Regions from separate parts of the Paracoccus sp. J55 genome, predicted to be linked through region 1. Evidence: riboswitches for the same ligand, from Rfam matches in the RefSeq annotation. Region 1 holds a riboswitch; each other region holds the start of a gene.
What was found. A riboswitch is a leader RNA that binds a small molecule or an ion and turns the genes downstream of it on or off. The one in region 1 is predicted to bind cobalamin.

Region 1 (10,427 bases):
ATCGGCATCGCCGCGGCCAAAGCGCAGCAGCGTGCCGTCCTGGGCAAAGGCGGCGCGGACCTTGTTCTTGTCGCCGTCCCGGCCCGCCAGCATCACGCCGCGCTCGCCCGAGAACACCGCCTGCAGGGTGCCCAACTCGCCGAAGACCGCGCTGTCGCGCACGGCTTGCGGCACGAGCTGATCGATCAGCGCCTGCGGCAGGGCGGCCTCGCCACGGGCGCGCAGGCCGCGCAGCTGGCCTTCGGCGTCCAGCATGGCATCGATCTGCGTGCCGTCGGCCAGCTTGCCCTCGATCCTTGTGCTGCCGCGCGGTCCGCGCTTGCTGGTCACGTCGCCAAGCCCCGCATCCTGCAGCGCCTGCGGCAGGGCCACCGGGGCCTGCGCCTCGGCGGCGGGCGGTGCCGCCGGCGGCGTCTCCTGCGCAAGCACCGGCGCCGACAGCACGGCCAGCAGCGCCGAAAGCGCGATCGAGGTCGAGAATGTTCTGCTCATCTCTGGTTCCTTCCTTCTCGGGGCATCTTCAGCGGCCCCGGACGAATCGGTTGATAGCCGCCGCCCGACCAACCGAATGCCAACGACCCGTTTGGCTTTCGTTTGGATTTCGCCCATTAGATAGGGGCGATGAACCGTATGCGCATCCTGTCCCTGCCCCTTGCCGCCGTGCTGGCCCTGCCGGCGCTTGCCGAGGAGCGCCACGACCGCGGCCCGCCATGGCCCGAGGACTGGGCGCCCGAGTTCGAAAGCCTGGAGCGGCGCGATCTCCGCATCCTGCCGCTGCACCGCGCCGCCGAGATCGTCGCCGAACGGTTCCGCGGCCGGCTGATCGCCGCGCGCATCGTGCCGCCCCGCCCCGAGGAGCGCGCCCGCGGCGTGGTGCTGGTGCACGAGCTGCGCCTGCTGACGCCGAAACGCGACGTGCTGCTGATCCGGCTGGACGCGCATCGCGGCGATTTCCTGGAAGTGGCGGGGGCCGGGCTGACCGATGCCCGCCGGAAGGGTCCGAAACCATGAAGTGCCTGCCATGAAATGCCTGCCATGAAATGCCTGATCGTCGAGGATGACCCGACGCTGTCCTCGCAGCTGGCCGCCGCCATGCGCGACGGCGGCTTTGCCTGCGACATCGCCGCCGACGGCACGCAGGGCGAGTTCCTCGGCTCGACCGAGACCTATGACCTGGCGATTCTCGACCTCGGCCTGCCCGGCCTGCCCGGCATCGAGGTGCTGACCCGCTGGCGCGAGGGCGGCGTGACCATGCCGGTGCTGATCCTGACCGCGCGCGGCGACTGGACCGACAAGGTGGCGGGGTTCCGCGCCGGCGCGGACGATTACGCGGTGAAGCCCTTCCGGCTGGAAGAGGTGGTGATCCGCGCCCAGACCCTGGTGCGCCGCGCCGCCGGCCATGCGCAGGCGGTGATCAAGGCCGGGCCGCTGCGGCTCGACACCCAGCTGGGGGTCATCACCCGCAACGGGCTGGCGCTGAAGCTGACCGCATTCGAGACCCGCATCCTCGCCTATCTGATCCATCACCAGAACCGCGTGGTCAGCCGCAGCGAGCTGTCGGATCACCTCTACGATTCCGCCGCCGACCGCGACTTCAAGTCCATCGAGGTGGTGATCGGCCGGCTGCGCAGGAAGATCGGCGACGGGCTGATCGAGACCCGGCGCGGCGAGGGCTATGTGCTGAGGACCGACGCTTGATCCTGCCGCGCGATTCGATCCGCGCCCGGCTGATCGGGCTGGCGGCGCTGCTGACCGGGGTGGCACTGGTCGCGGGCTATCTGGCCATCGCCGCGATCCTCGAGGATTTCATCACCGGCCGCTTCGACGCCGAGACCGAGGCGGTGGCCGACGCGCTGATCGCGGGCGCCACGATCGGCGCCGACGGCCGGCTGGCGGCCGGTCCCGCGCCCGCCGATCCACGATTCGAGATGCCGCTTTCGGGCTGGTTCTGGCAATTGACCCAGGACGGCCAGGTGGTGGCGAAATCGCCCTCGCTCTTCGACAATGTGCTGAACCCGCCCGAGGCGGATTTTCAGGGCGGCCCCGGCCTTGGCCCCGCGGGCGAGCCGTTGCGGGTGGCGCGCCACGCCTTCACCCTGCCCGATTCCGCCTCGGCGCTGGCCGTGACCGTCACCGCGCCGCGGGCCGAGATCGACGCCGCCATGGCGCGGCTGCGCCGGCCGCTGGCGGTCTCGCTCGCCGTGCTGGGGCTGGCGCTGGCGCTGGCCAGCCTTCTGCAGGTGGCGGCGGGGCTGCGCAGTCTCGACCGGCTCGGCCGCGACCTCCGCGACATCCGCGCCGGCCGGGCCGAGGCGCTGCCCCTGCCCGGCGTGGCCGAGCTGCGCCCCGTGGCCGCCGAGATCAACGGGCTGCTGGAACAGAACCGCGCCGTCCTCGCCCGCTCGCGCGAGCATGTCGGCAACCTGGCGCATTCGCTCAAGACGCCGCTGGCGGCGCTGGACAATGCCCTGCCGGCCGATCATCCCGGCCATGCGCTGATCGCGCGCATGGACCGGCAGATCGGCTGGCATCTGCGCCGTGCCCGCAGTTCGGCCGCGCCGCGCCTGCTGGGCCAGCATACTCCGGTCGTCCCGGTGATCCGGGACATCCTGCTGGTGCTGGGCGGCCCGATCCGCGAGGCGGGCTTGCAGGTCGAGATCCGGGCCGAAGCGGACCCCGCCTTCGCCGGCGAGCGGCAGGATCTTGAGGAGATGATCGGCAACCTGGTCGAGAACGCGGTGAAATGGGCCTCGCGCCGGGTCCGCATCACCGCCCTTTCCGAGGGCGAGCGGCTGCGCCTGCTGATCGAGGATGACGGGCCCGGCATGTCGGATGCGGATCACGCGCGGGCCCTGACCCGCGGCGCCCGTCTGGACGAGGCCGGCCCGCCCGGCAGCGGGCTCGGCCTAGCCATCGTCGCCGACCTTGCGGCGTTGCACGGCGGCAGGCTGGCGCTTGAGCGTTCGGCCCTGGGCGGGCTTTGCGCGGCCCTGTGCCTGCCGGGCATTCCGGCTTTGCCGAAGGGGGCGCGCTAGCACGCCGCATCCGGGCCGACGCGCAGGCTTGACTTCCGGTTTCATGTCGGGTCTGTGAACGTCGCAAGCGGCAAGCCGTTGCCATGCCTTGCCCGGCAGGAGCGCCGGCCTGGGGGCTTGATGCGGATGGATGGCCGAGTGGTTTAAGGCACTGGTCTTGAAAACCAGCGAATCGAAAGGTTCCGTGGGTTCGAATCCCACTCCATCCGCCACAATCAATTGATATTTATAAGAAAAATCGCTATCAAGCGGCATACCCGCCATCATGCCCGCCTTTATCTCTGCGGTTGGCTGCTGCCGAGTGCGGTCGTGAGTGATGCGGATGCGCCACGCGCTGGAATGGATCAGAGCTAGCCCCTGCCCCGCCCGCGATCTGTCGCAGGGCCGTGAGCGCACCAGGACGGTTGCCCGTGCCGGCTGCTTTCGATCTGCCCGGCTGCGATCCAGTTCATCACCGTGCGGCGCGTCACGCCCATCCCCACCTTCAGCCAGCGAATCTGACCGACGCCGCCGATCCGGCCTGCCGTGCCGAGATGGACGGGGCCGGGTGCACGACCCCGAAACGCCAAAGGCAGCCCGGAGGCTGCCTTGCAGCGTCGGTGGCGACGCTTCACTCGGCCGCGAAGCTGGTGGCGAACTGTCCGCACCAGTCGTTCGACTTGACGACCGGCCAATAGCCCCTGGTATCCGCATCCTTCTGGGTGACCGGCGGGTTGGCGCGGCACAGGCCGGAATCCGAAAGCGTGCTGGCGGAGTTGGCGACGTGATCCTCATAGAACGCGCAGGCGTTGCAAGCGGTCTTTGCCATGTTTGTTTCTCCTGGCTGGCTGGCTGGCTGGCTGGGTCCTGTGGTGGCTGGCTGGCTTTCCGCTGGCTGGCGACCTTGAGCCGGATATAGAGAGGGATTCGCGGAAGGTCAATAAATAATCTAGCAAAAACATATAGTTGACAGAATTCCTCGGTGACATTTTCCTGATGCGAACTGTCGGGTTCGGATTTTGCGTCCCGTGGAAAACGCTCAGGAATGGACGGCGCGCCCGTGCCATCCGCGGCCGGCGCCCCGGCCGCGCCCTCCGGCGGTGGCGAGGTTCTCGGGCCGGCGCGGAACCCGCGGCGGCTTCCCGATTCCGGCCCCCTTTTCCGGCAGGCGGCGCCTTCCCGCGCCGCAGGCGGGCGGGTTCCGCCGGTTCCATCCCGCAGCAGGCAGAGGGGCACCGATCCCTCCGGCACCAAAGCGTCCTTGCCCCCGCGGCGCGCTTCAGCGGCCGGTTCCACCCGGCGGATTGTCGCGGCCGCGCGGCGGCACCGGATTGGCGCTTGACAGCCCGCGGCGCCCTGCGGCAATGCAAGGCCGCTACGGTTCCGGCGCCATGCCGGATGAAAAGGGAACACCGGTGCGCCCGCCGGCCGCAAGACGGCCAGGGCAAGGCCGGGGCTGCCCCCGCAACTGTATGCGGTGAGCGAAGGCCGCAGGCGCCACTGGGCAACCCCCGGGAAGGCCGGCCCGAGCAACGATCCGCAAGCCAGGAGACCTGCCGCAGCGATCACCCATTTCCGGCGCGGGGCGCGCCCGGGAAGCGGCCGTTCCGCAGAGGTGACAGTCGCCGTCCCGCGGCCGGGCTGTCGGGCCTGTCCGCAGGGCAGTTCTGCAAATCGCGGGGCCGGGCCCCGTGCTGGAAAGGCTTTGGAATGTTCAGAACCCCGGTCTCCCTGCTGGCCGCCGCCGCCCTGCTCCTTCCGGCCGCCGCCACGGGCCAGGAGAGCCAGGCGCCCGTCATGCTCGACCCCGTGATCCTGTCGGGCGGCCTGTCGCCGGTCGCCGAAAGCGCCTATGGCCGCGCCCACAGCATCCTGACCGCCGGGGATCTGCAAGAGCGCGGCTTCGTCACCGTCCAGGACGCGCTGCGCGACCTGCCCGGCCTGGCCGTGACCTCGACCGGCGAGACCCTGACCAAGGTCCGCATCCGCGGCGGCGAAGCCAATCACGTGCTGGTGCTGATCGACGGGGTCGAGGCCAATGCCCCCGGCAGCGGCGACTATGTGTTCGGCGGCCTGCTGACCGAGGATGTCGAGCGCATCGAGGTGCTGCGCGGCCCGCAATCGACGATCTACGGCGCCAATGCCGCCGCCGGGGTGATCGCGATCACCACCCGCCGCGCCTCGGCCCCGGGGCTGAGCTATGGCGGTGGGGTCGAGATCGGCGGTCAGGGCACCCGCGCCGCCAGCGCCCATCTTCGCGCCATGGGCGCGCGCGGCCAGATCAGCCTCTCGGCCGCGACGCGCCATACCGATGGCGAGGACGCCTCGCGCACGCCGGGCGGCGATACCGAGTTCAACGAGCGCGACAGCCTGACCCTCGGCGGCTCCTACGACATCAGCGAGGCGGTGACCGCCGGCTTCACCCTGCGGCGCAGCTGGCAGGAATACGGCTATGACGAATCGGTGTCCTTCGTCGCCTCGCCCGACGAATACCTGCGGGACGAGCCATGGACCGCCGACCGGGACGAGACTTACGGCTCGCTCTGGCTCGAAGCCGAGGCGCTGGGGGGTCGGCTGCTGAACCGCTTCGCCCTTTCGGGCAGCAACCAGGCCACCGCGCATTTCTACGACGGCCGGCCGGACTACGACGACGCCTCGCGGCTGCGGGATCTCAGATATACCGGCACATGGGCGCTTGATGGCGGCGATGCCCGCAACTCGGCGCAGAAGCTGAACGTCGCGCTGCAGAAGAAACGAGATATCTACGAGGCCTCCTTCGCACCGGGCGGCCGGTATGAGCGTGATACGAGATCGGCCGCGCTGGAATATCAGGGCCGGTTCGACAACGGGATCGGCATCCAGGCCGGCCTGCGGCGCGATTTCAACGAGGATTTCCGCAACGCCACCACCTGGAACATCGCCGGCGCGTGGCAAATGCCCGACCGCGACCTGCGCCTGCGCGCGGCCGCCGGCAAGGCCATCGTCAACCCCACCATGTTCGAGCTTTACGGCTATACGCCCGGCACCTATCGCGGCAACCCGGACCTCTCGCCCGAGACCAGCCGCGGCTATGAGATCGGCGCCGATCTGGGCTTTGCCGGCGGAAGGGGCCAGTTGGGAGCCACGCTGTTCACCAGCAAGGTCGAGGACATGATCGCCGGGGCCGGGGAAACCTCGACCAACATCGCCGGCACCAGCACCCGCAAGGGGTTCGAGCTGGAACTGGATCTGCAGGCAAGCGACCGGCTGCGCTTCGGCGCGAACTATACCTATGCCGATGCGCAGACCGCGGAAGGCGAGCCCATCGCCGGCCAGCCCCGCCACCTGCTGGGGCTGCGTGCCACGGCCGGCTTCGCGCAGGGCCGCGGCTCGGTCACCGCCGATCTGCGCTATGTCGCGGGCAACTACGGCACGGAATGGTTCCGCAACTGGACCCCGCCCACCACCGAACTGCCGGATTACGTGACCGTGAACCTGGCCGCCGGCTATGACCTGACCGGAAATGTCCGGCTGACCGGCCGGGTGGTGAACCTGTTCGACAGGGACTATTCCGAGGCCTGGGGCTATTACGGCCAGGGCCGCACCCTCTATGCCGGGGTGACGGCGCAATGGTAGGGCGGCTCGGCCTTGCCGCCTGCCTGCTGGCCGGCCTGGCCCTGCCCGGCTTCCTGCAGCCCGCCGCGGCCGATCCGCCGCGCCGGGTGCTGTCGATGAACCTCTGCACCGACCAGCTGGCCATGCTGCTGGCGGCGCCGGGGCAACTGGTCTCGGTCTCGTATCTGGCGCGGGATCCGACCGCCTCGGCCATGGCCGAGGAGGCCGCGCGCCTGCCCGTCAATCACGGCCTGGCCGAAGAGATCGTCCTGATGCGGCCCGATCTGGTGCTGGCCGGCGGCTGGACCGCATCGGGGACGATCCGGCTGTTGCAGCGGCTGGACGTCCCGGTCGAGGTCTTCCCGGTCGAGACCGACATTGCCGGCATCCGCGCCAATATCCGCCGCATGGGCGAGGTGCTGGGCCGCGAGGCGGCGGCCGAGGCGCTGCTGGCGCGTTTCGACGCCGATCTGGCGCGGCTGGCCGATGCCCCGCCCGCCCCCCGCCCGCGCGCCGCGCTTTACGCGGTGAACGGCTACAGCTCTGGCTCGGCCACCCTGGCCGGTCAGATCGTGGCGCTGGCCGGCTTCGACAATGTCGCGGACGAGCTGGGCCTGCCCGCGGGCGGGGTGCTGGCGCTGGAAACCCTGCTGCTTTCCGACCCCGACCTGCTGGTCGAGGGCCGCCGCTACCCGGGCCACGCCCGCGGGCAGGAGGTGCTGGACCACCCGGCGCTGAAGGCGCTGACCGCCGACAGGCCCGCCGAGGTCATGGCCGATCCCGACTGGGTCTGCGGCACCCCCTTCATCCTGCGCGCCGTGGCCCAGCTGCGCGCCGCGCGCCTGGCCCTGCGAGAGGCGCGATGAGCGGGCCGCGCTATCCGCTGCTGATCGCCGCGCTTTCGGCGCTGGTGGCAGTGCTGTTTCTGGCATCGCTGCTGACCGGCCCGGCCGGGATCGGCGTGGGCCGGAGCCTCGCCGCGCTGTTCGGCGGGGGCGACGGGACGCTTGCCCTGATCATGCGCGAGCTGCGGCTGCCCCGCGCCATTCTCGGCCTGCTGGTCGGCGCGGCGCTGGGAATGTCGGGCGCGGTGCTGCAGGGCTTCTTGCGCAACCCGCTGGCCGAGCCGGGGCTGATCGGCACCAGCGCCTCGGCGGCGCTGGGGGCGGTGCTGGCGATCCAGACCGGGCTGTCGGCGGCCTTTCCGCTGGGCCTGCCGCTGGCGGCGCTGGCGGGCGCGGCGCTGTCGGTGCTGCTGGTGCTGGCGCTGGCCGGGCCGCGCGGCGGCACGCTGGCGCTGATCCTGGCCGGCATCGCCATCTCGGCGCTGGCCGGTGCCGGGACCTCGCTGGTGCTGAACCTGTCGCCCAATCCCTTCGCCGCCAACGAGATCGTGTTCTGGATGATGGGCTCGCTGGCGGATCGCTCGATGCTGCATGTCTGGATCGCGGCGCCGTTCATGGGCTTGGGCTTCGCGGTGCTCTGGCCCACGCGCGGGGCGCTTCAGGCGCTGACGCTGGGCGAGGATGCGGCGGCCTCCAGCGGCGTGCATCTGGGGCGGCTGCGGCTGATGCTGGTCGCGGGCATCGCCGCGCTGATCGGCAGCGCCACGGCGGTCGCGGGCACCGTGGGCTTCGTCGGGTTGGTGGTGCCGCATGTGCTGCGCCGCGCCGTCGGCGCCAGCCCGGCGCGGCTGGTCCCCGCCGCGGCGCTGGGGGGCGCGGCCACGGTGCTGGCCGCCGACATCGCCGTGCGGCTGATTGCCCCGGGCCGCGACCTGAAGCTTGGGGTGCTGACGGCGCTGGTCGGCGCGCCCTTCTTCCTGCACCTGATCCTGAAAACCCGGCGCGAGGGGCTGTGACCATGCTGGAGCTGCGCGCCCTGTCCCTGCACCGCGCCGGCCGTCCGGTGCTGGACGGCATCGACCTGCGCCTTGGCGGCGGCGAGTTCGTCGGCCTGCTGGGTCCGAACGGTGCCGGCAAGACCACGCTCTTGCGCGCGGCGCTGGGGCTCTTGCCGGCGCGGGGCCACAGCTCGCTGGCCGCGCTGCCGGTGCGCGAGCGCGCCCGCGCCGCCGCCTATATGCCGCAGGGCCGCGAGATCGCCTGGCCGATGCCGGTCGAGGCGCTGGTGGCGCTTGGCCGCATCGCCCATCCGCATTCCGCAGGCAGCGCCGACCGCGCCGCCATCGAACGCGCCATCGCCGCGCTGCATCTGGACCCGCTGCGCCACCGCCGCGCCACCGAGCTGTCGGGGGGCGAGCAGGCCCGCACGCTGATCGCCCGCGCGCTGGCACAGGAAACACCGCTGCTGATCGCCGATGAACCGATCGCCGGGCTGGACCCGGCGGCGCAGATCGAGGTGATGCGGCTGTTTCGCCGGCTTGCCGACCAGGGCCATGCCGTCCTGGCCTCACTGCACGACCTGGGGCTGGCGGCGCGGCATTGCACGCGGCTGGTCATGCTGGACCAGGGCAAGATCGCCGCCGACGGCCCGCCCGGGACGGTGCTGACGGCGGAAAACCTCGCCCGCGTCTTCGGCATCACCGCCCATCTGGCGCAGGGCCCCGGCGGCATCCTGTTCCAGCCGCTCGGCACCATTCCGTCAGAGGCACGGTGACCGGCATGTTGCCCGCCCATCCGGGTCGGCCGGCATATCAACCGCAGGACCGCCAGGCTTGGCTTGCAGAAGCGCGCGCCGTGCCATTCCGCCATCCCCTTCCGGCCGGCAGAATGGCGGCCCTCGCCCGACCGCGACGCTGCGGCGGCTGAAGGACCGCAGCGCCAAGACAGATGCGCAGGCATGTCCGCGCTGACGAGTCGCGCAACCTCCCTGCCGACCGGATGCTGCTCATCGCGCAGAGGCCATAGCGCCGGCGTGGTCTCGGGGAAGGAAACCGGCACGAAGCAGCCCCATCCGTCCGACGGGCCGGGACAAAGGACGTCTTGCAAGATCCGCCGGGGGAAGGAAGAGTTCGTGAAAATGGCAGCCCGTAGGGGAGTCGAACCCCTCTTTTCAGGTTGAAAACCTGACGTCCTAACCGATAGACGAACGGGCCATGCCGGCAAGCCCGCTCTTAAGCCAGGCCCGCCTCCGCTGCAAGGGGCCGGGCGCATTCCGCTGTGGGTAACTCGCCCGGGCTCGCCCTGCCTCAGGCCTCGCGCACCAGGCGCATCAGCAGCAGCGCCAGGCCCGAGCAGACCAGCGTCGCCAGCACGATGGGCCGCGCCGTGCCGTCGTAAAGCAGCCCCACGGGCGCCGCGATCAGCACCGCCCCCAGGGTCGAGACCGCCCCCACGACCGAGGCGGCCATTCCCGCCACATGGCCCATCCGCTGCAGCGCCAGCGCGTTCAGATTGCCGAAGGTCACCCCGGCCATGAAGAACACGCTGACCGCCCAGAAGAAGAAGGCCGGGAACCGCAGCGCCTCGGGCAGCAGGTCGCAGAAGACCAGCAGCGTCATCACCCCGGAGACCACCACCTGCATGCCATAGGCCATGCGCACGATGCGCCGCATGCCCAGCCGCACCACATAGCGCGCGTTCAGCACCGTGCCGGTGCCCGACAGCAGCGCCATGGCCGCGAACCACAGCGGAAAGGACTCGCCCTTGCCATAGGTGTCGACGAACAGCTGCTGGGCCGAACTCAGCAGCGCGAACATCTGCCCGAAGCCCAGCGTCATCACCACCGTCACCAGCTGCACCTGGCCATTGACCAGCACCTCGCGCGCCGCGCCGCCCAGGCTGCCCGGGTTCAGCGGCCGGCGCGCGGTCTCGGCCAGGGTCTCGGGGCGGCGCAGGTTCAGCCACAGGCTGCCGA
Region 2 (10,427 bases), on a different contig from region 1:
GACAGTCTTTCTTCCACGACACGACGCCCTTGCTTGAGAGAAAAGATCGCCAATGAAAGAAGGCCGGCCTTTGTCTCCGCGGGCAAGCCATTCTCTGGATGTGCCAGATCTGCAGCCAACGCCGTCCATAGCTGATTGTTCGCATAGATGGCTTCGATCATTGGGGGATGATCGCTGTCTTCGATGGCTTTTTGTAGTTTTTGCGTGACCCGGGAAAAGGCAAGGTATTCGTTGTCCCTGTCTGTTCGGATGTACTGCGACCCGAAGTTCCTTTTCACGTCTTGAGATAATGCAAGATTCACGTTGATGGTCCTGTTCTAGACTCGATATTATGCGAAGGGCGCCCTTTAGGCACCCTTGCATCGTTAGCGGAACAGCGCGAGGATCGTCTGAGGGGCTTGGTTCGCGATCGACAGAGCCTGAACGCCCAGTTGCTGCTGGGTTTGCAGAGCCTGCAGGCGAGCAGAGGCTTCTTCCATGTCCGCATCCACAAGAGCGCCGACACCAACTTTCAGTGAATCGGCCAGTTCGGAAACGAAATTGGATTGGTCGTTGATCCGCTTCGCGGCCGTGCCCAGCTCTGCCGCACCTTTTTTCGCGACGTCAATCATCGCTTCGATGTCACCGATCGCAGTCCGGGCAGAGGCACTGTCGGTGATCGCCGTAAGCGTTGCCGCCTCGATGTCCGCCTCAAAGTCAACCGAGTCGACAGTGATGGTCTGAGCGGTCGTCGCAACCGTGCCCGAAGTGCGGTCCAGCGAGGCCAGAACCGAGAAGGACGTCGCGGTGCCAATCGGGTTGGTCTTGAGCAGATTGACCCCGTTCATCTGGGTGCCGTCAATGATCGAGACAATCTGTGCCTTCTTCTCCAGGATCTGATCGTTGACGGTTCCAAAGTCATTGGCATCGGTGCCGGCACTTGCAGCCAGATTCTTCATCTCCACCAAAAGCTCGTGGATCCGCTCCGCGCCAGCCCGAGCAGTAGTGACCACGGCTTCGGCAAGATTCAGGTTGCTTTGGAGGGTCTTGAAGGTCGACTGGTCAGTTTCCATGACCTTCGAGATGGCCCAGACCGCAGCGTTGTCCTGAGCGGTGGCAACTTTCTTGCCAGTGGAAATCTCATTCTGAGTCTTTGCCAGGTTGGCGTTGATGCCCTTAAGGGTTTGAAGGGCAACAATCGCGCTGTTGTTGGTCAGAATGCTGGACATTTTATCTCCGTTCGTTTGGGCTGTTTGCCCGTTTTCAAGATGAGCGGCCTTCTGACCGGAAGGACGGGCCTATGACCGTTTTGCGCCGATAGGGTTATCCGTCAGATGCAAATAAAGCCAGTCACTGATCGAAAAGCAAACAGATAGCTTAGACAAGTTTATTTAAAAACGCTGATCCCGGCCTTTCCCAACCTGACAGTCCACCTTTTGTCCTTGGCGATCATAAGTGTCGAGGTTTCGCGAGAGAGCAGTAATTTCATCAAGTTGGCGCTGCGCGGCAGAGAGGCCGTCCCGCATCGCTTCAGCAAGCATGCGAATGGAGCGAAGAACCTCGGCACATTCCGAGGCGGCTTCCTTGGAAACCTCACCGGCGGCGACGAGCGACTCAAATTTTTCCAAGTATTCTGTGGCTTGATCTGTCTTCATGGCAAGCATGCGCTCTCTTGCCTGCTGAAGAAGACCCAATGCTTTCGTCATCTCCGGACTCCGTCCTGCACAAAAAATCCGAGATCGATCCGGCCGACGATCGCCTTGGCATAAGCGTCGTTCAGCATGCTTGCAAACTGTGATTCCCCGACCCCTCCCCCAAACTCACCCGATTCTTCACGAGGTCCTGCATATTTTAACATTTCGGAAAGAAATGCCTGCTCGAGGCCATCTACCAACGGATTTCCCCTTGTTCCCGTCGGGATGGCGGCATCTGCCACGCGTGCGATTTCCAATCCGAATCTCCTTCTCGATAAAGTTTTCTTAATCCAGGACTTTACCTGTCACCGGTAAATATTTGGTAATCATGCTATGGCAATGTGGGGAAAGTTCTGACTGGAACGGGTTGTGGATGGATTTTGATGGATATCATGTGCCTGACCGCAGGAGGCGTCGCCGCGATCGCACCCGCTGTGACGAAGGGAGGGTCGAATCCCGCCATCGACCCGGATTTCGCGCGCTTTGTCGCTGTGACAGAAGGCAACGATTCTGCGCCAGTCGAAAGCTTGGTGCTGGCTGAACAGGATGAGGATGACGCCTTAACAGACCCGGAGGCGGCTGGCAGGGAGGTCGATCACGATACAGTCGACGAAGCCCCTCTCGCCGAACAAGGCGCCCTGATTCTTACTCATTCAAGGCTGTCGAAGAAGATCGCCCAGGCAGCCTCGGCTGAATCCGCGATGCAGCAGACAACGGGTTCTGCTCGAGTGAACGGGCACGACCCCCTGCCCTTCCAGAACGGCCTGCGAAAGCCCGAACGTTTTTCGCAGCTCTCAAAGCCGGCACAGATCGACCCTCTCGGGGGCGATACCTTCCCGGTGTCGTCTGAAGGGACCGATACCGATAACTCCGACCCGCGTCAGCCGGCGGGTCAGGAGTATGCGCCGGCCCTCCGGGGCATCTTCCAGGTCGCGGAGACCGGAACCCGTGGCATTCGGACGGGTACGGACATGTCGCCGGAGCCTGCTTTCGACCGAATCGCTCCAGCTTTGCTCCCCGAGATCGGCGAGCCAGAGCCCTTTTCGCCCCAAGCGGTTCAAGAGGTGGGCTCCGTCGGTAGCGACCAAATGAAGGTTCAAGTTTTGGGAGAGATGCCACAACCAAAGGCAGCGCATGCGCCAAGCTTCCAGGCATACCAGGTCGCCCGTCAGGTTGCCGACAGGTTGATGGGCAGGGCCGAAGGCCATCTGGAGGTGGTTCTCAGCCCCGAGGAACTGGGCAAGGTCCGATTGCTGATCACCGCAGGCGAGGCTCTTTCCGTGATGGTCTCTGCCGATCGGCCGGAAACCTTCGACCTGCTGAGGCGGCATGCGGACATACTGGCGAAAGAGCTGCGAGAAGCGGGTTTGGAGGGCGCAGACGTTTGCTTTTCGGAAGATGGCGATACTGCCGATGGTAGCAATGCCGCCAAGGTTTTCAATCTTCAAGACCGTCCGCCCTCCGGAAGGGAGGCTGATCCGGTCGTGGAAATGAAGCAGGCAGGCAAATCCTCCGATCACAGAATCGATCTCCGAGTTTAGGAAACACGACATTGACCAGCATATACGATTATTCAGCGATCAGCGGCATTGACACCCGCCGGCAAGCAGGTTCCACAAGTGCCCAGAACAGCTCTTCAACGAGCCAGTTCGAGACATTCCTGAAAATGCTGACCACTCAGATCAAGCATCAGGATCCGTTAAACCCAATGGAGGGAACGGAATTTGCCGTGCAGCTTGCAACGTTTTCGGGAGTCGAGCAGCAGGTACAAACCAACCAGTTGCTGCTGCAGCTTTTGCAGGGTGGCGGCGGCGGCGAACTTGGTCAGCTGTCGAGCTGGATCGGCCGCGAAGTTCGGACCAGCCGCCCCGTCTGGTTCGATCAACAACCCCTGACGTTGACGATAGACGGCGTTGCTGATGCGGACAGCGCGACTCTCGTTACGCTTGATGAAAACGGCAATGAAGTCCTGCGGGAAAATATCGGACCCGGCTCGGGTGAGATCGATTGGCTGGGCAAGCGGACGAATGGTGCCTTGCTGCCTTCGGGATTCTACAGTTTCCGGATCGAGGCGACCAGGAACGGAGAAATCATCTCGTCGCGGGACATCGAGGCTTATAGCCGCGTGACGGGTGTCGAGATGACCGGAAACGGTCCCAGGTTGATCTTAAGCGGTGGAGGGTCGGCGATGGTCGGGGAAATAAGCGCCCTGCGTGCGTGATCGTGGACCGGGGATCCATAGCGGCAGAGGGATCGCAGCCAGTATGGGGAAGAGCGCCCCGTCAGTGGTCATTTTGCCCGACCGCTGCCCGGCTCACCGACGTCGGAGGGCTATACGGTCCGGCAAGGACTGCTGCCAAGGCAAGGGGAGAGGCAGGATTGAAGGCGCACTTCCTTGCTCGACCGCAAGGGTTCAAAGGCAGCTGGGATGCCCGCCGCGCAACTATGGCTTAACCACGCGCGCGAGAGGGCGGGGGCGACGCAGTTCGCCCGCCCAACAATCGGCAGCCTGGCAGAATCACCGCAAACGCCGCGCATCAGTGACCGGCATCTGCGGGCCAGAGCACGGATGCATCGATCTCGGCCAGGCGGCGGCGCCCGGTCAGCGCCATGGCGACCTCGAGTTCCGCACGAAGAATGGTCAGCATATGCGCCACCCCGGCCGCGCCCCCTACCGCCAGGGCGTGGATCTGCGGCCTTCCGACCAGCACTGCCGCAGCCCCGAATGCCAGGGCTTTCAGCGCATCGGTGCCGCGCCGGATGCCGCCATCGCAGAGCACCGGGATGCGGCCCGCCACCTCCCGAACCACGACGGGCAGCGCCTCGGCCGTTGCGGGCAGCGTGTCGAGCGCCCGGCCGCCATGGTTCGAGACGATCACGCCATCCACCCCGGCCTCGACCGCGCGACCGGCGTCATGCGCTGACATGACGCCCTTCAGCAGCAGCGGCAGCCGGGACTGCGACTTCAGCCAGCCGATATCCTCCCAACGTGGCGCCTGGTCCAGCAGGCCAAGGAAGGTCGCAGCCCGCCCCGGCTCGCTGCGGATATGCGGCGGGCGCAAGCCGTCCAGGTTGACGGCGCGCAGTCCCTCGGGCAGGGCGAATCCGGCACGGGTCTCCATGTTGCGGAGGCCGTTCACCGGCGCGTCCACGGTCACGACCAGCGCGCGATAGCCCGCCGCTTCGGCCCGGCGGACCAGCGACAGCGTGTCTGTGGGCTCGGGCTGCATGTAGAGTTGGAACCACAAAGGCCCCTGCGCGCGGGCGGCGATCTCTTCGAGCGAGAGGCCGGATTGGGTCGAGACCACCATCAGGCTGCCGGCCGCCGCGGCGCCAAGCGCGGTCGCATGTTCGGCCTCGGCATGGGCGAGGCCGTGAAAGGCCACCGGCGCCAGCAGGAAGGGATGCGGCAGGTCCAGGCCGAAAAGCCGCAGGGCAGTATGCGCGTCCCGCATGTCGCAAAGCAGGCGCGACTGCAGCCTCAGCCCCTGCCAGGCGGCCAGATTGGCGGCGGCGGTCAGCCCGTCCGCGCCGGCGCCATCGACATAGGCCCGCACCGGCGCGGGCAGGATGGCTGCGGCCAGGCGCTGATAATCCTCCAGCGCCACGACGTCGGGCGGAATGGCCTGCGTCAAATCTCGGACCAGTGGCGGATCATGTTGTGATAATGCGCCGTGAGGCCGGTCACCGCCGGATCGTCGTCGGGCAGCATCGCGCGGATGCGCATGATCGACTGGTCGAGGTCATAGAGCATGTGCCGCCGCCAGTCGTCCTTGACCATCGATTGCGCCCAGAAGAACGATGCCCAACGCGAGCCGCGCGTCACCGCCGTCACCGAATGCAGCGAGGTGGCGGGATAGATCACGGCATGGCCCGCCGCCAGCTTGACGCGATGCTCGCCATAGGTGTCGTGCACGACCAGTTCGCCGCCGTCGTAATCCTCGGGCGGGGTCAGGAAAACCGTGGTCGAGACATCGGTGCGGATGCGCTGGCCGGTGCCGGGGACCATGCGGATCGAGCCGTCCACATGGGCGCCGAAGGTCATGCCCTCGTCATAGCGGTTGAACATCGGCGGCAGCACATGCAGGGGCAATGCGGCCGAGGAATAGACCGGACTGCGCCCCAGCGCCCGCAGGACGATGCCGCTGAGCTCGCGCGCCACCGGGCTGTCCACCGGCACCTGCAGGTTCTTCTTGACCTTGGCCGCCTGGTCGCCAGCGGTGCTGCGGCCGTCGACCCAGTCGGTGCCCTCCAGCACCTGCCGGATATAGGCGACTTCTTCGGGCGTCAGCAGGTCCGGAATGGTGACGAGCATGGGATTCTCCTGCGGTGCATCGAGGCGCAGGATAGAACCGGCGTCCCGAGAAGTTAAGCGTTTCTGTCGGTTATTTTGGCGCCAGCCGCGGCAAGGGCGACCGACAGGCCGCCCCTGCGGGTTGATGCCTCAGAACGCGTGCTTCAGCGTCAGCACATAGTTCCGCCCCGGCTCGATATTGGCGAATTGCCCGCTATGCGAGTCGGTATAGATCTGGCGGTCGAAGACGTTGTTGACATTGAATTGCAGCGCCGTCGCTTCGGTCAGCTTGTAGGCGGCCATCAGGTCGGTGCGCCAGCTCGACGGCAGCCCGGCATCGGCATCGCCGTTCTGCGAATAGCTGGCCATGCGCTTGCCCGTATAGGTCACGCCGCCGCCCAGCATCAGTTCCGGACTGTAGTCATAGGTCGTCCACAGCGAGAAGCTGTTGCGCGGGATCTTCACCACCTGCCTGCCGGTGCCGGGGTTCGGATAGGGATCGCCGCCGCCGCGCGGGGTGGTCCAGCCGCCGTCCTTCAGCTTGACGTCCTGATGGACATAGCCGCCCCAGATGCCCCAGCGCTCGGTTATCTGGCCGGCAAAGCCCAGCTCGACGCCCTTGGCGGTGGTCTTGCCGATATTCTCGGTCTCGCCCAGCGAGTTGGTGACGCGGGCATTGTCCTTCTCGGTCCTGAACAGCGCCGCGCTCAGCTGAAGCTGGTCGTTCAGCACCAGCCATTTCGTGCCGATCTCGTAATTCACGCTGCGCTCGGGATCGAGGCTGTCCAGATCGTCCGAGGCATTGCTGCCGCCGGTGCCCGCGCCCTCGCCGGCCGGGTTCGAAGAGCTGCTGACCGAGGCGTAGACCGAGCCGTTCGGCGCCGGCTTGTAGACCACGCCCAGCATTCCGTTCAGGAAGTCGGAATCGTTGCGATGGCTTTCGCGCGGATTCTCGTCGGTGGCGTGGGTGACGCTGTTGACGCTGTAATCGTCCCAGCGCAGGCCCACCGTCGCCTCCCATTGCGGGGTGAACGTGATGGTGTCCAGCGCGTAGATGCCGCGCGACTTGGTGGTGCTGTAGCCGGTATCGCCGCCGCGCTCGATGCTGCCGCCCCAGGGCGCGCCGGCATCCGGATTCTCGTAGGGCGAGGTCGGCATAGGATCGGGGTTGACCACCGTCAGCCGGCGGGTGGTGGCGCGGGAATTGGCGATGTCCACGCCGACCGCAAAGCTGTGCTCGACGCCCCCGGCCTGCGCTTCGCCCGAAAGCTGGGCGTTGAACGACACGGTCTCGTTCACCCGGTCCGAAGCCTTGGAGCTGCGCGACACCAGCCCGTCGCTGCCCGAGGTCGGCGAGGTCACGACATAGGTATTGGTGTCGCGCGCCTTGCGCAGCGCCGTGGTCAGCCGCAGGCTGTCCGAGAATGCGTGCTCGAACTTCAGGTAGCCCGAGGCGGATTCCACGTCGCGGAAATCGCGCGCATGCAGGCCATAGAAGGTATCGGGATCGACATCGGCCGGCAGGAACGGGTCGATGCGGGTGCCCGAGCCGCGCCGCCATTCGGCAGGCGTGGTGGCATTCGACATCGGCACGCCATAATCGGGCGTATCCTCGTCCTTGTAGTAATAGAGCCCGGCGGTGATCTTGCTGTCATCGGTCAGCCGATAGCTGAAGCTCGGCGCCACCCCGAACCGCCTGGACTCGACACCGTCGCGCCCGCCCAGATCGTCGGCGCGCTGCCCCATCAGGTTCAGGCGCAGGCCGAGGGCGCCGAATTCGCGGTTCGAATCCAGCGTGCCGCGGAGATAGTTGCCGGTTCCGTAGGACAGCGCCACCTGGTCAAAGGCGCCCGGCTGCGGGGTCTTGCTGTTCAGGCTGATGGTGCCGCCGGTCGAACCGGCGCCGGAATAGACGCCGCCCGGCCCCTTGTTGATCTCGATCGATTCCAGGTTGAAGGCCTCGTATTGCGTGCGCGAGGCATTGCGCATGCCGTCGATCAGCAGGTCCTGGCTGGCCTCGAAGCCGCGGATATAGGGGCGTACGCCCTGCGGCACGCCGCCCTCGCCCGCGCCCAGCGTGACGCCCGGCGTGGTGCGCAGCACGTCGGCGACCGAGGTCTGGCCGCGCTCCTCGATCTCGCGCGCGGTGACGACGGTGACCGAGCGCGGGGTGTCGAGCAGCGGCGCGGTGGCCTTGTCCGAGGTGCTTTCGGTGACCTTGTAGCTTGTCTCGGCCTCGTTGCCCTGCTGGCGGCGGATGACCACCGTGTCCAGAGTGACGGTGTCCTGCGCCTGTGCAGGGCCGGCCACGCCGGCCGAGATGGCCAGCACCGGCAGCAGGCCCAGGGTCGGCAGCAATTGCGCTGCGCCCCCCGTGACCGGCGGTTTCGGATGGGACTTGTTCATGGATTGCTCCCGGCACAAAAGAAATCGCTGCCATCCGCGAGGATGGAGGCGACAGGAACGTGCTGGCTCAGCAGAGTGGCTTGCGGTGAAACGAGCCGGGAGGGGGAGCAGTCGCCCCCTGTCCTGGCCGCGCGTGATCCATGCAAGAGGGTTAATTGTCGCAAATTGTCAAACGACGCTGCGTAAAATCCCGGATCGGCAGGCCCGACTGTTGCAGCGATTCAACAATCCGGATGCTCTCCCGTCGGAAAAGGTGCCGCAACTCTCGGCCGGGATGCAAGTGGCGCCCGCCCCGCGGGCGTTCGAAAGCCCACCAGATGTTCCAATGGGCGGGCAGTTTCCCACTAGATGTGGATTGACCTGCGTGGCGGAGCGTGGCTAACTGCAGGGGTCATGGTTACCTCCGGGGCGACTCGGGGATCAACAGGGAAGCCGGTGCAAGGCCGGCACTGCCCCCGCAGCTGTAAGCGGAGAGCGACGCTGGAATGCCACTGGGGCCAGCCCCGGGAAGGCCAGCCAAGCCGGGACCCGCGAGTCAGAAGACCTGCCATGGCGCGAAAGGACGAAACCGTGCGGCGGGCGCGGGGCTGAAGCGGTTCCGATGGCGCGGTCATCGGGCGCGGCCCCTGCTTGCCGACAGAAAGAAGGAGCAGAGGCATGACCATCACCGTTTATTCCAAGCCCGCCTGCGTGCAATGCACCGCCACGACCCGGGCGCTCGAGGCGCGCGGCCTGCCCTATCAGCTGGTCGACCTGACCGAGGATGAGGCGGCGATGGAACTGGTCACCTCGCTCGGCTATCGCCAGGCGCCCGTCGTCGTCGCCGGCGAGGCGCATTGGGCGGGTTTCCGGCCCGACATGATCGGCCGGCTGTCCTGAACGCGCGGCCATGGGCGGGCACCGGGGCGAACTGGTCTATTATTCCTCGGGCTCGGGGAACACGGCGCGCTTCATGGCGCGGCTGGGGCTGCCGGCGCTCCGCATCCCGGTCTCGCCGTGCGAGATCCTGCCCGAGCCCGGCCGGCCCTATGTGCTGATCTGCCCGACCTATGCCGATGGCGCGGGGCGGGGCGCGGTGCCGAAACAGGTCATCCGCTTCCTGAACGACCCCGGGCGCCGCGCGCTGCTGCGCGGCGTGATCGGCGCCGGCAACCGCAATTTCGGCGCCACCTTCGCCCTGTCGGCGAGGGTCATTTCTGCTAAATGCGACGTCCCCGTGCTGTATCGATTCGAGCTGGCGGGCGACGACAACGATCTTTCCCGCGTCCGGGCGGGGCTTGAGAAATTCTGGGGGACGGAATGCTTGACAATGGCGTAAAGGCCGTGCTGGACCATCACGCGCTGAACGCGATGCTGAACCTTTACGACGGCGAGGGCCGCATCCGCTTCGAGGCGGATCGCAAGGCCGCGCGGCAATATTTCCTGCAGCATGTCAACCAGAACACCGTGTTCTTCCACAATCTCGACGAGAAGCTGCGCTATCTCGTCGACGAAGGCTATTACGAGCCCGAGGTGCTGGACCAGTATTCGCGCAATTTCCAGCGCGCGATCTGGGATGCTGCCTATGCGCGGAAGTTCCGCTTCCCGACCTTCCTGGGCGCCTTCAAGTATTACACCAGCTATACGCTGAAGACCCGCGACGGCCAGCGTTACCTGGAACGCTACGAGGACCGGGTGGTCATGGTCGCCCTGACGCTGGCGCGCGGCGACGAGGCGCTGGCCATGCGCTTCATGGAGGAGATGCTCTCGGGCCGCTTCCAGCCGGCGACGCCCACGTTCCTCAATGCCGGCAAGAAGTCCCGTGGCGAGCTGATCTCGTGCTTCCTGCTGCGGCTGGAAGACAACATGGAGAGCATCGGCCGCTCGATCAACTCGGCCTTGCAGCTCTCGAAGCGCGGCGGCGGCGTGGCGCTGATGCTGACCAACCTGCGAGAGGCCGGCGCACCGATCAAGGGGATCGAGAACCAGTCCTCGGGCGTTATCCCGGTGATGAAGCTGCTGGAGGACAGCTTCAGCTATGCCAACCAGCTGGGCGCGCGGCAGGGCGCGGGCGC
Region 3 (10,427 bases), on a different contig from region 1:
CATGCAGAAGCACCTGCCGGCGGCGGTGGCGCTGCTGGCGCCCTATGTCAACAGCTATCGCCGCTATGTCCCGGATTTCGCGGCGCCGATCAACCTGGAATGGGGGCGCGACAACCGCACCACCGGGCTGCGCGTGCCGATCTCGAAACCCGAGGCGCGGCGGATCGAGAACCGGCTGGCGGGCATGGATTGCAACCCCTATCTGGGTCTCGCCGCCAGCCTGGCCTGCGGCTATCTGGGCCTGATCGAGGGCGAGAATCCGCGCGCCGAATGCCTGGGCGACGCCTATATGTCCGAGGACGAGCTGCCCTATAACCTGGGCGACGCGCTGGACCTGATGGACGAGAACACGGCGATGCGCGAGGTGCTGGGATCCGAGTTCATCGACGTCTATCAGGCGGTCAAGCGCAATGAATACAAGGAATTCCTGCAGGTCATCAGCCCATGGGAGCGCGAGCACCTGCTGCTGAACGTGTAGAGCCGGGCGCGGCCGGGCCCTTGCGCGCCGTCGGATGAGTATTTGAGAAACGGTGAAAGCCGAAGCATGAACCTGCTGTTTTCCAACGACCGGCGGGGGGAATATCCGCCCAGCCTCTATGCCGCGACCCGCGACCCGCTGCCGCCTTTCCCCGAGCAGCGGGGCGAGGAGCGCGCCGATGTCGTGGTGGTCGGCGCCGGCTATACCGGGCTTTCCGCGGCGCTGCATCTGGCCGAGGCGGGGCGCGACGTCGTGGTGCTGGAGGCGCATCGCGTCGGCTTCGGCGCCTCGGGGCGCAATGGCGGCCAGCTCGGCTCGGGCCAGCGGCTGGAGATCGACGAGCTGGAGCGGATGGCCGGGCGAGAGGCCGCCCACCGGCTTTGGAACATGGCCGAGGAGGCCAAGCGCCTGACCCGCGATCTGGCGGCGCGCGCCGGGGTGCCGGTGGCCGACGGCATCGCCCATGCCTTCCGCAAGCCCGCCGAGTTCGACCATGCCCGCGCCCTGATCGACAGGCTGGGGCGCGATTACGGCTATGACCGGATCGAGCCGCTCGACCGCGACGCCTTCCGGGCGCTGGTGCCGTCCGAGGCCTATATCGCCGGCGAGCTGGACCATGGTGCCGGGCATCTGCACCCGCTGAACCTGGCCATCGGCATGGCGCAGCTGGCCGATGCCGCAGGCGCCCGGATCCGCGAGCTGAGCCATGTCCACCACATCCGCCACGGCCGGCGCGCCGGCGAGAAAAGCGTGGTGCAGACCGGCAAGGGCCGGGTGGCCTGCGACCATGTCATCCTGGCGGCCAATGGCTATCTGGGCCATCTCGATGGCCATGTCGCCGCCCGCGTCATGCCGATCAACAATTTCATCGTCGCGACCGAGCCCCTGGGCCGGCGTGCAGCCGAGGTGCTGACCCGGCCCATCGGCGTGCATGACACGAAATTCGTGGTGAATTACTGGCGGCTCGATCCCGAGGGCCGGCTGATCTTCGGCGGCGGCGAGAATGTCAGCTATCGCTTTCCCGCCGATATCGCCGCCAAGGTGCGCAAGCCGCTGCTTGAGATCTATCCGGGCCTTGCCGATGTGGCGCTGACCCATGCCTGGGGCGGCACGCTGGCGATCACCATGAACCGGATGCCCTGCTTCGCCCGGCCGGCGCCCAACTGCCTGTCGGCCAGCGGCTATTCCGGGCACGGGCTGGCGCTGGCGACGCTGGCCGGCAAGCTGATGGCGCAGGCGGTGCAGGGCCAGGCCGAGGGATTCGACACCATGGCCGCCCTGCCCTCGCCCGCCTTTCCCGGCGGCGCTGCGCTGCGCTGGCCGCTGCTGGTCGCCGGCATGGGCTGGTATTCGCTGCGCGACCGGCTGGGCTTCTAGGATTTCCCGGCCAGCTCGCGTTCGCGCCTGGCCTTGGCGCGGGCGATGCGCTCGGCCATCTGCCTTTCGCGGTGGCGGTGATAGGCCCGGATCACCGGCACGGTCAGGTAATGCGCCGCGACGGAAACCGCGATTCCGGGCAGGATGCCCCCCACCGCATAGGGCAGGAAGATCTGCTGGTTGAACTGCAGCAGCTGGTCCCAATGCGCGACGCGGTCCGTCACCGGCGCCAGCAGGTTGTTCCACAGCTCGCTGCCGGCGCGGGTGAATTCGTCGAAGATCAGGTGCGGGGTGAACTTGCCCTCGACCCCCAGCATCCAGCGGCCGAGCCCGACCGAGGTCAGCGCGATGAAGGGCGTGGTCAGCGGATTGCCGACGAAGGTGCCCAAGAGCGCCGCCAGGATATTGCCGCGGATCAGCCAGGCCAGCGCCGCCGCGCCCATGAAATGGAAGCCGAAGAAGGGCGTGAACGAGATGAAGATGCCGCAGGCCCAGCCCCGCGCCACCCGATGCGGCTGGTCCGGCAGGCGGCGCAGCCGGTGCAGCACATATTTCGAGGCCCGCTTCCAGCCCGAGCGCGGATAGAACATCTCGGTCCACATCTGGGCATAGCTGAGCGGCTTGCGTCTCTTGAACATGCCGGGCCGACCTCAGCTCATATGGGCCGAAGGGTCCCGGATGCGCGAGACCTGCGCCACGTCGCTTTCGGCCTCGAGCGCGGTCAGCAGCGTGTGCATGTGCTCGCGGTCGCGCAGCTCGATCTCGACGCGCAGCCGGTAGAAATCCGGCTTGCGATCGACGAATTCCAGATCCGAGATATTCGCCCCCTGCGCGCCGATCAGCGTGCAGATCCGGCCCAGCACCCCGGCATCGTGGCGGATGGTCAAGGACAGCATGGTCGAATAGGCCGCCGGGTGCTGGCCCTCGCGCCAGTGCAGGTCGACCCAGCGTTCCGGGCTGTCCTCGAACTCGGCCAGCACCGGGCAGTCGATGGCATGGATCACCACCCCCTTGCCGCGATAGGTGATGCCGACGATGCGCTCGCCCGGCAGGGGATTGCAGCAGGGCGCGCGGGTGAATTCCTGATCGGCCTCCAGCCCGGCGACGGCGCGCTTGGCGTCGATCTCGCTGCGCTTCTGGGCCAGTTCGGGATAAAGCGTGGTCAGCACGTCATGGGCCGAGATCTCGGCGCTGCCGATGCGGGCCAGCAGCTCGTCCGTATCGGGCAGCGCCATGGTCTTGGCCGCGATGCGCAGCGCCTTGTCGCTGACCTTGCGCCCGACATGCTCGAAGGCCACCCGCACCAGTTCCGAACCCAGCCGGATGAAGCGCGTCCGGTCCTCCTGCCGCAGCGAGCGGCGGATGGCGGCCTTGGCGCGGCCGGTGACGACGATGTCGAGCCAGGTCGCCTGCGGCCGCTGGCCGGAGGCGGCGATGATCTCGACCGACTGGCCGTTCTTGAGCCGCGTCCACAGCGGCACGCGGATGCCGTCCACCTTCGCGCCCACGCAGGAACTGCCCAGCCGGGTATGGATGGCATAGGCGAAATCCAGCGGCGTCGCGCCTTTCGGCAGCGGGATCACGTCGCCCTTGGGCGAGAAGCAGAACACCTGGTCGGAATACATCTCAAGCTTCACATGCTCGAGGAATTCGTCGTGGTCCTCTTCGCCGAAACGCTCGGTCAGGCTGGCGATCCATTCGCCCGGATCGATGGCAAAGGGGTTCGCCGTGCGCACCCCGTCGCGATAGGCCCAATGCGCGGCCACGCCCGCCTCGGCCACCTCGTGCATCTGCCGGGTGCGGATCTGCACCTCGACCCGCTTTCCGTCGCGGCCCGAGACGGTGGTGTGGATCGAGCGGTAGCCGTTCGCCTTGGGCTGGCTGATGTAATCCTTGAACCGGCCGGGCACGGCGCGCCAGCGGTGATGGATGACGCCCAGGGTGCGATAGCAGTCGGCCTCGGTCCGGGTGATGATGCGGAAGCCGTAGATGTCCGACAGGCGCGAGAAGGAAAGCTGCTTTTCCTGCATCTTGCGCCAGATGCTGAAGGGCCGCTTGGCGCGGCCGTAGACATCGGCCTCGATCCCCTCGCGTTCAAGCTCGGCGCGGATGTCGGCGGTGATCTTGGGAATCACGTCGCCGGATTCGCGCTGCAGGCTGACAAAGCGGCGGATGATCGAGTTGCGCGCCTCGGGGTTGATGACCTTGAAGGCCAGGTCCTCAAGCTCCTCGCGCATCCATTGCATGCCCATGCGGCCGGCCAGCGGCGCATAGATGTCCATGGTCTCGCGCGCCTTCTGCAGCTGCTTTTCCGGGCGCATGGACTTGATGGTCCGCATGTTGTGCAGACGGTCGGCCAGCTTGACCAGGATCACGCGAAGATCGCGCGACATGGCCATGAAAAGCTTGCGGAAATTCTCGGCCTGCTTGGAATGCGCGCCCGAAAGCTGCAGATTGGTCAGCTTGGTGACCCCATCGACCAGATCGGCGATCTCGCGCCCGAAGATCTGCGCCACCTCGGCCCAGGTCGAACGCGTGTCCTCGATCGTGTCGTGCAGCAGGGCGGTGACGATGGTGGCATCGTCCAGCCGCATCTCGGTCAGGATGGCGGCGACCGCGACGGGATGGGTGAAATAGGGCTCGCCCGAATGGCGGAACTGCCCCTCATGCATGCGACGCCCGTATTCGTAGGCGTCGCGGATCAGCTCGGCATTGGTGCGCGGGTTGTAATTGCGGATAAGCGCGATGAGGTCTTCGACGTCGATCATGTTCAGCCGAAGACCTTTGGACTCAGTTCCTGCCTTGCGCTTCCAGCATCATGCGCAGCATGCGCTCCTCGGATTCCTCGTCGGCGGGCTTCGGACGGTCGATCTCGGCGCCCAGAAGCAGCGCCATCGCGTCCTCCTCGGGCTCGTCGACCTCGATCTGGGTCTGCTGGGCCTCGATCATGCGCTCGCGCAGTTCGTCCACGGGCTGGGTCTCGTCGGCGATCTCGCGCAGCGAGACCACGGGATTCTTGTCATTGTCGCGGTCGACGGTCAGCGGGCTCCCCGCCGCGATTTCACGCGCGCGATGGGCCGCCAGCATCACCAGGTCAAAACGGTTCGGAACCTTGTCGACGCAATCTTCGACTGTAACGCGGGCCATCGGTCACCTTATCAGCTGGAATCGGGGTGCAGGGCGAAGCCGGATATTTGGGTGCGCGAAACGGAAATGTCAAGCACTTGCCGGCCGCATCCCGGCCATGGCCTCGGGCGGCAGCGCCGCCAGCATCTGCGCCACGCTGAGCCCAAGGCGCGGATGCACCCAGCCGGGCGCGATCTCGGCCAGGGGCGCCAGCACGAAGCCGCGGTCCTGCAGCCGCGGATGCGGCAGGATCAGCTGCTCGGGCGTGTGGCGCGGCTGTTCCTCGGGCGGCAGGCTGCGCCAACGGTCCTGCGCATCCGCGTCGGGCAGCACCAGATCGCCATGCGCCAGCAGGTCCAGGTCCAGCCCCCGCGCCTGCCAGCGCGGCCCGTCGCGGCGGCGTCCCAGCGCCGCCTCGATCGCGTGCAGCTCGCGCAGGAGTTGATCGGGCGGCAGCGCGCAGGAAAGTGAAACCGCAGCGTTCACATAATCGGGACCGGAACCGGCCGGCACCGCCGGGGTGGACCAGAATCGGCTGACGGCAAGCGGCACAACCGCAGGTAATTTCAAAAGCTTATCCAGCGCGAAACGCAAGCTGTCCGATGGGATACCTGCCGAACTAGGCAGGTTTGCACCCAGCGCCACCAGGACTAAGTTCGCCTTCTGACTTTGGTAAAGAGACATCTTGGGGGAATCGTGTTTTACAAGGATGATCGGCTGGCGTTGTTCATCGACGGGTCGAATCTTTATGCTGCCGCGAAGGCGCTTGGCTTCGATATCGACTACAAGCTCTTGCGGCAGGAATTCGAGCGGCGCGGCAAGCTGATCCGCGCCTATTACTATACGGCCCTGCTGGAGAACGAGGATTACTCACCGATCCGTCCGCTGGTCGACTGGCTGCATTACAACGGCTATTCCATGGTGACGAAACCCGCGCGTGAATATACCGACGCTCTGGGCCGCCGCAAGGTCAAGGGCAACATGGATGTCGAGCTGGTCATCAACGCCATGGAGCTGGCGCCGCGGCTGGACCATGCGGTGCTGTTCTCGGGCGACGGCGATTTCCGGCCGCTGGTCGAGGCGCTGCAGCGCCAGGGCGTGCGGGTCTCGGTGGTCTCGACCATGCGCAGCCAGCCGCCGATGATCGCCGACGAGTTGCGCCGCCAGGCCGACAATTTCATCGAACTGGACGCGCTGCGCGACATCATCGGTCGCCCGCCCCGCGAAAGCGCCCCGCAGCAGGACGCCTGAACCCCCGGCGCCGCCGAAGACCCCGTCCCGGCGGGCCGGCGCCTTTCCCTTCCCCCGCCGCGGCGGGCCAAGGGTCTTTCTTTCCCCGATCATCCACCGCTTCCTGACAGGCTTGGCCATATCCGGCTTGCCAGGCGGCCGCGTTTCGGCGATACGCCCCCTTGCCGGTCCCGAAAGGGCCAAGAGGGAATCCGCGGCGCATCCCTGCGCCAACCGGAACTGCCCCCGCAACTGTAGGCGGCGAGCCGCGTCCGATCACGTCACTGGGTCCTCGACCCGGGAAGGCCAGGACAGGCAGAGACCCGCCAGTCAGGAGACCTGCCGGCGCCTTGACGTTCACACCGGGCGGGGTTGTCCGGGGAGGGTGAGATGACGACAGCCAGACGCGGTCCCATGCCGCCTGCCCCGCCTTGCGGGCAGGACGCGGTCCGCCAAGCCCAACGTTGCGCCGCCTCCGGCCCCTGGTCCCAACCAGATGGAGACGGAGCATGTTCCTGCGTTCGGGCCTGATCGGCCTTTCCCTGTCCCTTGCCGCATTCGCCGCCCATGCCGGCGCGACCGGCTATCCGCTGACGGTCGAGAACTGCGGCCAGACGCTGGAATTCGACGCCGCGCCGGCCTCGGCGGTAAGCGTCGGCCAGGCCGCGACCGAGGTGCTTTACGCGCTCGGCCTCGGCGACAAGGTCGCCGGCACCTCGGTCTGGTTCAGCGAGGTGCTGCCGCAGTTCCGGGACATCGACGCCAAGGTCGCACGGCTGGCCGACAACGATCCCAGCTTCGAAAGCGTGGTGGCCAAGAAGCCGGGGCTGGTCGCGGTGCAATATGAATGGCATGTCGGCCCGCAGGGCATCGTCGCCACCCGCGAGCAGTTCCACGAGCTCGGCATCCCGACCTATGTCATGCCGGCCGATTGCGTCGGCAAGGACAACACGGTCGGGCTTGACGGCACGCGGCTGGCGATGTTCTCGACCGCGAGCCTCTACCAGGGCATCGAGGAACTGGCGGCGATCTTCGACGTGCAGGACCGGGGCGCCGCGCTGGTCGCAGACCTGAAGGCGCGCGAGGAGACGGCCGAGGCCGAGGCCAGGGCGCTGGGGCTCAAGGACGGATCGGCGGTGTTCTGGTTCTCCTCGGCCGAGATGGACATCGATCCCTATGTCGCCGGCCGCAAGGGTGCGCCGGGCTACATGATGGAGACGCTGGGATTGCGGAACATCGTGGAATCGGACGAGGAATGGCCGACCGTCGGCTGGGAGACCATCGCCAGGGCCAATCCCACGGTGATCGTGGTGGCCCGGATGGACCGCCGCCGCTTCGAGGCCGACGACGTCGAGAAGAAGCTCGCCTTCCTGAAATCTGACCCGGTGGCCAGCCAGATGGACGCGGTGAAGGCCGGCCGCATCGTCGTCATGGATGCCGGCGCCATGGACGCGACGATCCGGGTGATCGACGGGCTGGAAGAGCTGGCGGCGGCGCTGAAATCCTACGGCCTGCCGCAATGACGCCGGCCGCGGCCGGACCGCGCAGGGCGCTTGTCGCCGCGCTTCTGGCGCTGGCGGTGCTGGCGGCGGCGGTGCTGGCCGGGGCGATGATCGGCGAGACCCGCATCGCCCCGGATCTGGTGCTGAAGGTGCTGGCCAACCGGCTGTGGCAGGCGGGCCATGCGCTCGACCCGCTGGATCAGGGCATCGTCTGGAGCTATCGCGTGCCCCGCGCGCTGGTCGCCGCCGCCTGCGGCGCGGGGCTGGCCGTCTCGGGCGTGGTGCTGCAGGCGCTGCTGCGCAACGCCCTGGCCGATCCCTATATCCTCGGCATCTCGGCCGGGGCCTCGACCGGGGCGGTGGCGGTGACCATCGCCGGGCTCGGGGCGGGGCTGCTCTCGATGTCGCTCGGCGCCTTCATGGGGGCGCTGATCGCCTTCGGGCTGGTGGCGGCGCTGGCCCGGGCCGCCGGCGCCGACGCCGGACGCGGCGGCGCGGCGCAGATCGTGCTGGCGGGCATCGCCGGCTCGCAGCTCTTCAACGCCCTGACCGCCTTCGTCATCGCGAAATCGGCGAATGCCGACCAGGCGCGCGGCATCATGTTCTGGCTGATGGGCAATCTCAGCGGCGTGCGCTGGCCCGAGGTGCAGCTGGCCGTGCCGGTCGCCGTCATGGGCTGGCTGATCTGCCAGCTGCATGCGCGCGGGCTGGACGCCTTCGCCTTCGGGGCCGACAGCGCCGCCTCGCTGGGCGTGCCGGTGCGGCGGGTCCGGGCGGTGCTGATCCTGGCCGCGGCGCTGGTGACGGCGGTCATGGTGTCGATCCTGGGCTCGATCGGCTTCGTCGGGCTGGTGATCCCGCATGCGGCGCGCTTCCTGGTCGGCGTCCGCCACGGCCGGCTGATCCCGGCCGCGGCGCTGATCGGCGCGGTCTTCCTGATCGGCGCCGACATCCTGTCGCGCGTCATCATCAGGGGCCAGGTCCTGCCCATCGGCGTCGTCACCGCACTGATCGGCGCCCCGGCCTTCGCGCTGATCCTGATCCGCAGCCGGGGCCAGATGCGATGAGGCTTTCGGCGCAATCCCTGTCCCTCGCCCTGCGCGGGCGCGAGATCATCCGCGACGTCTCGCTGGAGGTGACGCCCGGCGAGACGCTGGCGCTGGTCGGGCCGAACGGTTCGGGCAAGTCGACGCTGCTGCGGCTGCTGGCCGGGCTGGTCCGCCCGGACCGGGGCGCCATCCGGCTTGAGGGTCAGCCTCTTGCCCGGCTGTCGCGTCGCGGGATCGCGCAGCGCATCGCGCTGGTCGAGCAGCAGGCCGACACCGCCGAACGCCTGACCGCCCGCGCCGCCGTCGAGCTGGGCCGCACCCCCTGGCTCTCGGCGCTCGCACCCTGGAGCGAGCGGGACGAGCGGCAGGTCGCCCGCGCGCTCGACGCGGTGGAAATGAGCGCGCTGGCGGATCGCAGCTGGGCCACCCTGTCGGGCGGCGAGCGCCAGCGGCTGCACATCGCCCGCGCCCTGGCGCAGGAGCCGGGACTGCTGCTGCTCGACGAGCCGACCAACCATCTGGACATCCACCACCAGCTGGCGATCCTGGGCTTCATCCGGCAGCTGCCCATCACCACCGTCATCGCGCTGCACGACCTCAACCAGGCCATGGGCTGCGACCGCGTCGCGATGCTGGACGGCGGCCGGCTGGTCGCCTGCGGCCCGCCCCCCGAGGTGCTGCGGCCCGATCTGGTCGCGCGCGTCTTCGGCATCCGCGTCCGGCGGGTGCCCGATCCGGCCGGCGGGCCGGACATCCTGACCTTCTCGATCACCTGAAAGGACGCCCATGGTTTCCCGCAGCCTCGCCCTGCTCCTGCTGACCGCCGCCCCTGCCCTCGCCGAGATCCACGAGGTCAGGATGCTGAACCGCAACGAAACCGGCCCGATGGTCTACGAGCCGGACCATCTGGTGGTCGCGCCCGGCGACACGGTCCGCTTCCTGCCGACCCAGCCCGGCCATAACGCCGCGACCATCGACGAGATGATCCCCGCCGGGGCCGAGCCCTTCAAGAGCGGCCTCAACAAGGAATTCGAGGTCACGCTGACCGTGCCCGGCATCTACGGCATCAAATGCAGCCCGCATTACGCCATGGGCATGGTCATGCTGATCCGGGTCGGCGAGGCGGCCGCGCCCGAGATCCCCGCCGCCGTCCCGGCCCGCGCCAGAACGCGCTTCGAGGAGATCCTCGCCCGTCACGGTTCCCCGGACTGAGCCGGCCGGAGCGCCGCGGCCCCGGCGCCGGGCCTCCGATTGCAAAGGGGGCCCCGCTGTCCCCGGTTCTGCGGCGGCAAGGGGCCTTGGCGATCCCGTCGGCGGACCTGCCGGGACTGCCGTCCCATGCGGCTTGCGCGATGCCGCGCGTCCTAGCGTTCGGTTAGCTTCAGCTCGATGCGGCGGTTCTGGGCCCGGGCCTGGGCCGTGTCGCCCGCCGCCACCGGCCGGGTATCGGCAAAGCCGGCCGGGGCAAGGCGGGTGGCCGGAAAGCCCAGCTGGTCCACCATGTAGCGCACCACGGCCAGCGCCCGCGCCTGGCTCAGTTCCCAATTGTCGCGATAGCGCCCCAGCCCGGACAGCGGCTGGTCGTCGGTATGGCCGTCGACGCGGATCATCCAGTCGATCTCCGGCGGGATATCGCCCGAGATCTGCTTCAGCATGTCGGCGACC

Region 2: another riboswitch for cobalamin. It lies ahead of nrdH (glutaredoxin-like protein NrdH); the one in region 1 lies ahead of PARJ55_RS0105505 (TonB-dependent siderophore receptor).
Region 3: another riboswitch for cobalamin. It lies ahead of PARJ55_RS0117445 (ABC transporter substrate-binding protein); the one in region 1 lies ahead of PARJ55_RS0105505 (TonB-dependent siderophore receptor).

What each region holds. Positions count from the first base shown of each region.
Region 1 covers NZ_AZVA01000004.1:48,980-59,406, forward strand. The annotation lists gene PARJ55_RS0105475 (hypothetical protein) at 1-492, opposite strand, end outside; gene PARJ55_RS0105480 (hypothetical protein) at 622-1,011, shown strand; gene PARJ55_RS0105485 (response regulator transcription factor) at 1,036-1,698, shown strand; gene PARJ55_RS0105490 (HAMP domain-containing sensor histidine kinase) at 1,695-3,035, shown strand; tRNA gene PARJ55_RS0105495 (tRNA-Ser) at 3,160-3,247, shown strand; gene PARJ55_RS0105500 (hypothetical protein) at 3,646-3,843, opposite strand; cobalamin riboswitch at 4,376-4,590, shown strand; gene PARJ55_RS0105505 (TonB-dependent siderophore receptor) at 4,725-6,629, shown strand; gene PARJ55_RS0105510 (ABC transporter substrate-binding protein) at 6,623-7,474, shown strand; gene PARJ55_RS0105515 (iron ABC transporter permease) at 7,471-8,469, shown strand; gene PARJ55_RS0105520 (ABC transporter ATP-binding protein) at 8,472-9,227, shown strand; tRNA gene PARJ55_RS0105525 (tRNA-Glu) at 9,592-9,666, opposite strand; gene PARJ55_RS0105530 (multidrug effflux MFS transporter) at 9,760-10,427, opposite strand, start outside.
Region 2 covers NZ_AZVA01000036.1:25,446-35,872, forward strand. The annotation lists gene PARJ55_RS23515 (flagellar biosynthesis regulator FlaF) at 1-302, opposite strand, end outside; gene PARJ55_RS0118105 (flagellin) at 366-1,208, opposite strand; gene PARJ55_RS0118110 (hypothetical protein) at 1,371-1,685, opposite strand; gene PARJ55_RS23520 (rod-binding protein) at 1,682-1,930, opposite strand; gene PARJ55_RS23065 (flagellar hook-length control protein FliK) at 2,057-3,214, shown strand; gene PARJ55_RS0118120 (flagellar hook capping FlgD N-terminal domain-containing protein) at 3,226-3,894, shown strand; gene PARJ55_RS0118125 (alpha-hydroxy acid oxidase) at 4,211-5,308, opposite strand; gene PARJ55_RS0118130 (Fe2+-dependent dioxygenase) at 5,305-5,988, opposite strand; gene PARJ55_RS22510 (TonB-dependent siderophore receptor) at 6,118-8,373, opposite strand; cobalamin riboswitch at 8,751-8,940, shown strand; gene nrdH (glutaredoxin-like protein NrdH) at 9,031-9,252, shown strand; gene nrdI (class Ib ribonucleoside-diphosphate reductase assembly flavoprotein NrdI) at 9,263-9,691, shown strand; gene nrdE (class 1b ribonucleoside-diphosphate reductase subunit alpha) at 9,673-10,427, shown strand, end outside.
Region 3 covers NZ_AZVA01000033.1:18,788-29,214, reverse strand. The annotation lists gene PARJ55_RS0117480 (glutamine synthetase family protein) at 1-478, shown strand, start outside; gene PARJ55_RS0117475 (FAD-binding oxidoreductase) at 545-1,855, shown strand; gene PARJ55_RS0117470 (DUF2062 domain-containing protein) at 1,852-2,493, opposite strand; gene PARJ55_RS0117465 (bifunctional (p)ppGpp synthetase/guanosine-3',5'-bis(diphosphate) 3'-pyrophosphohydrolase) at 2,506-4,623, opposite strand; gene rpoZ (DNA-directed RNA polymerase subunit omega) at 4,646-5,002, opposite strand; gene folK (2-amino-4-hydroxy-6-hydroxymethyldihydropteridine diphosphokinase) at 5,072-5,665, opposite strand; gene PARJ55_RS0117450 (NYN domain-containing protein) at 5,678-6,232, shown strand; cobalamin riboswitch at 6,381-6,573, shown strand; gene PARJ55_RS0117445 (ABC transporter substrate-binding protein) at 6,721-7,734, shown strand; gene PARJ55_RS0117440 (iron ABC transporter permease) at 7,731-8,780, shown strand; gene PARJ55_RS0117435 (ABC transporter ATP-binding protein) at 8,777-9,538, shown strand; gene PARJ55_RS0117430 (pseudoazurin) at 9,549-9,974, shown strand; gene PARJ55_RS0117425 (peptidoglycan -binding protein) at 10,127-10,427, opposite strand, start outside.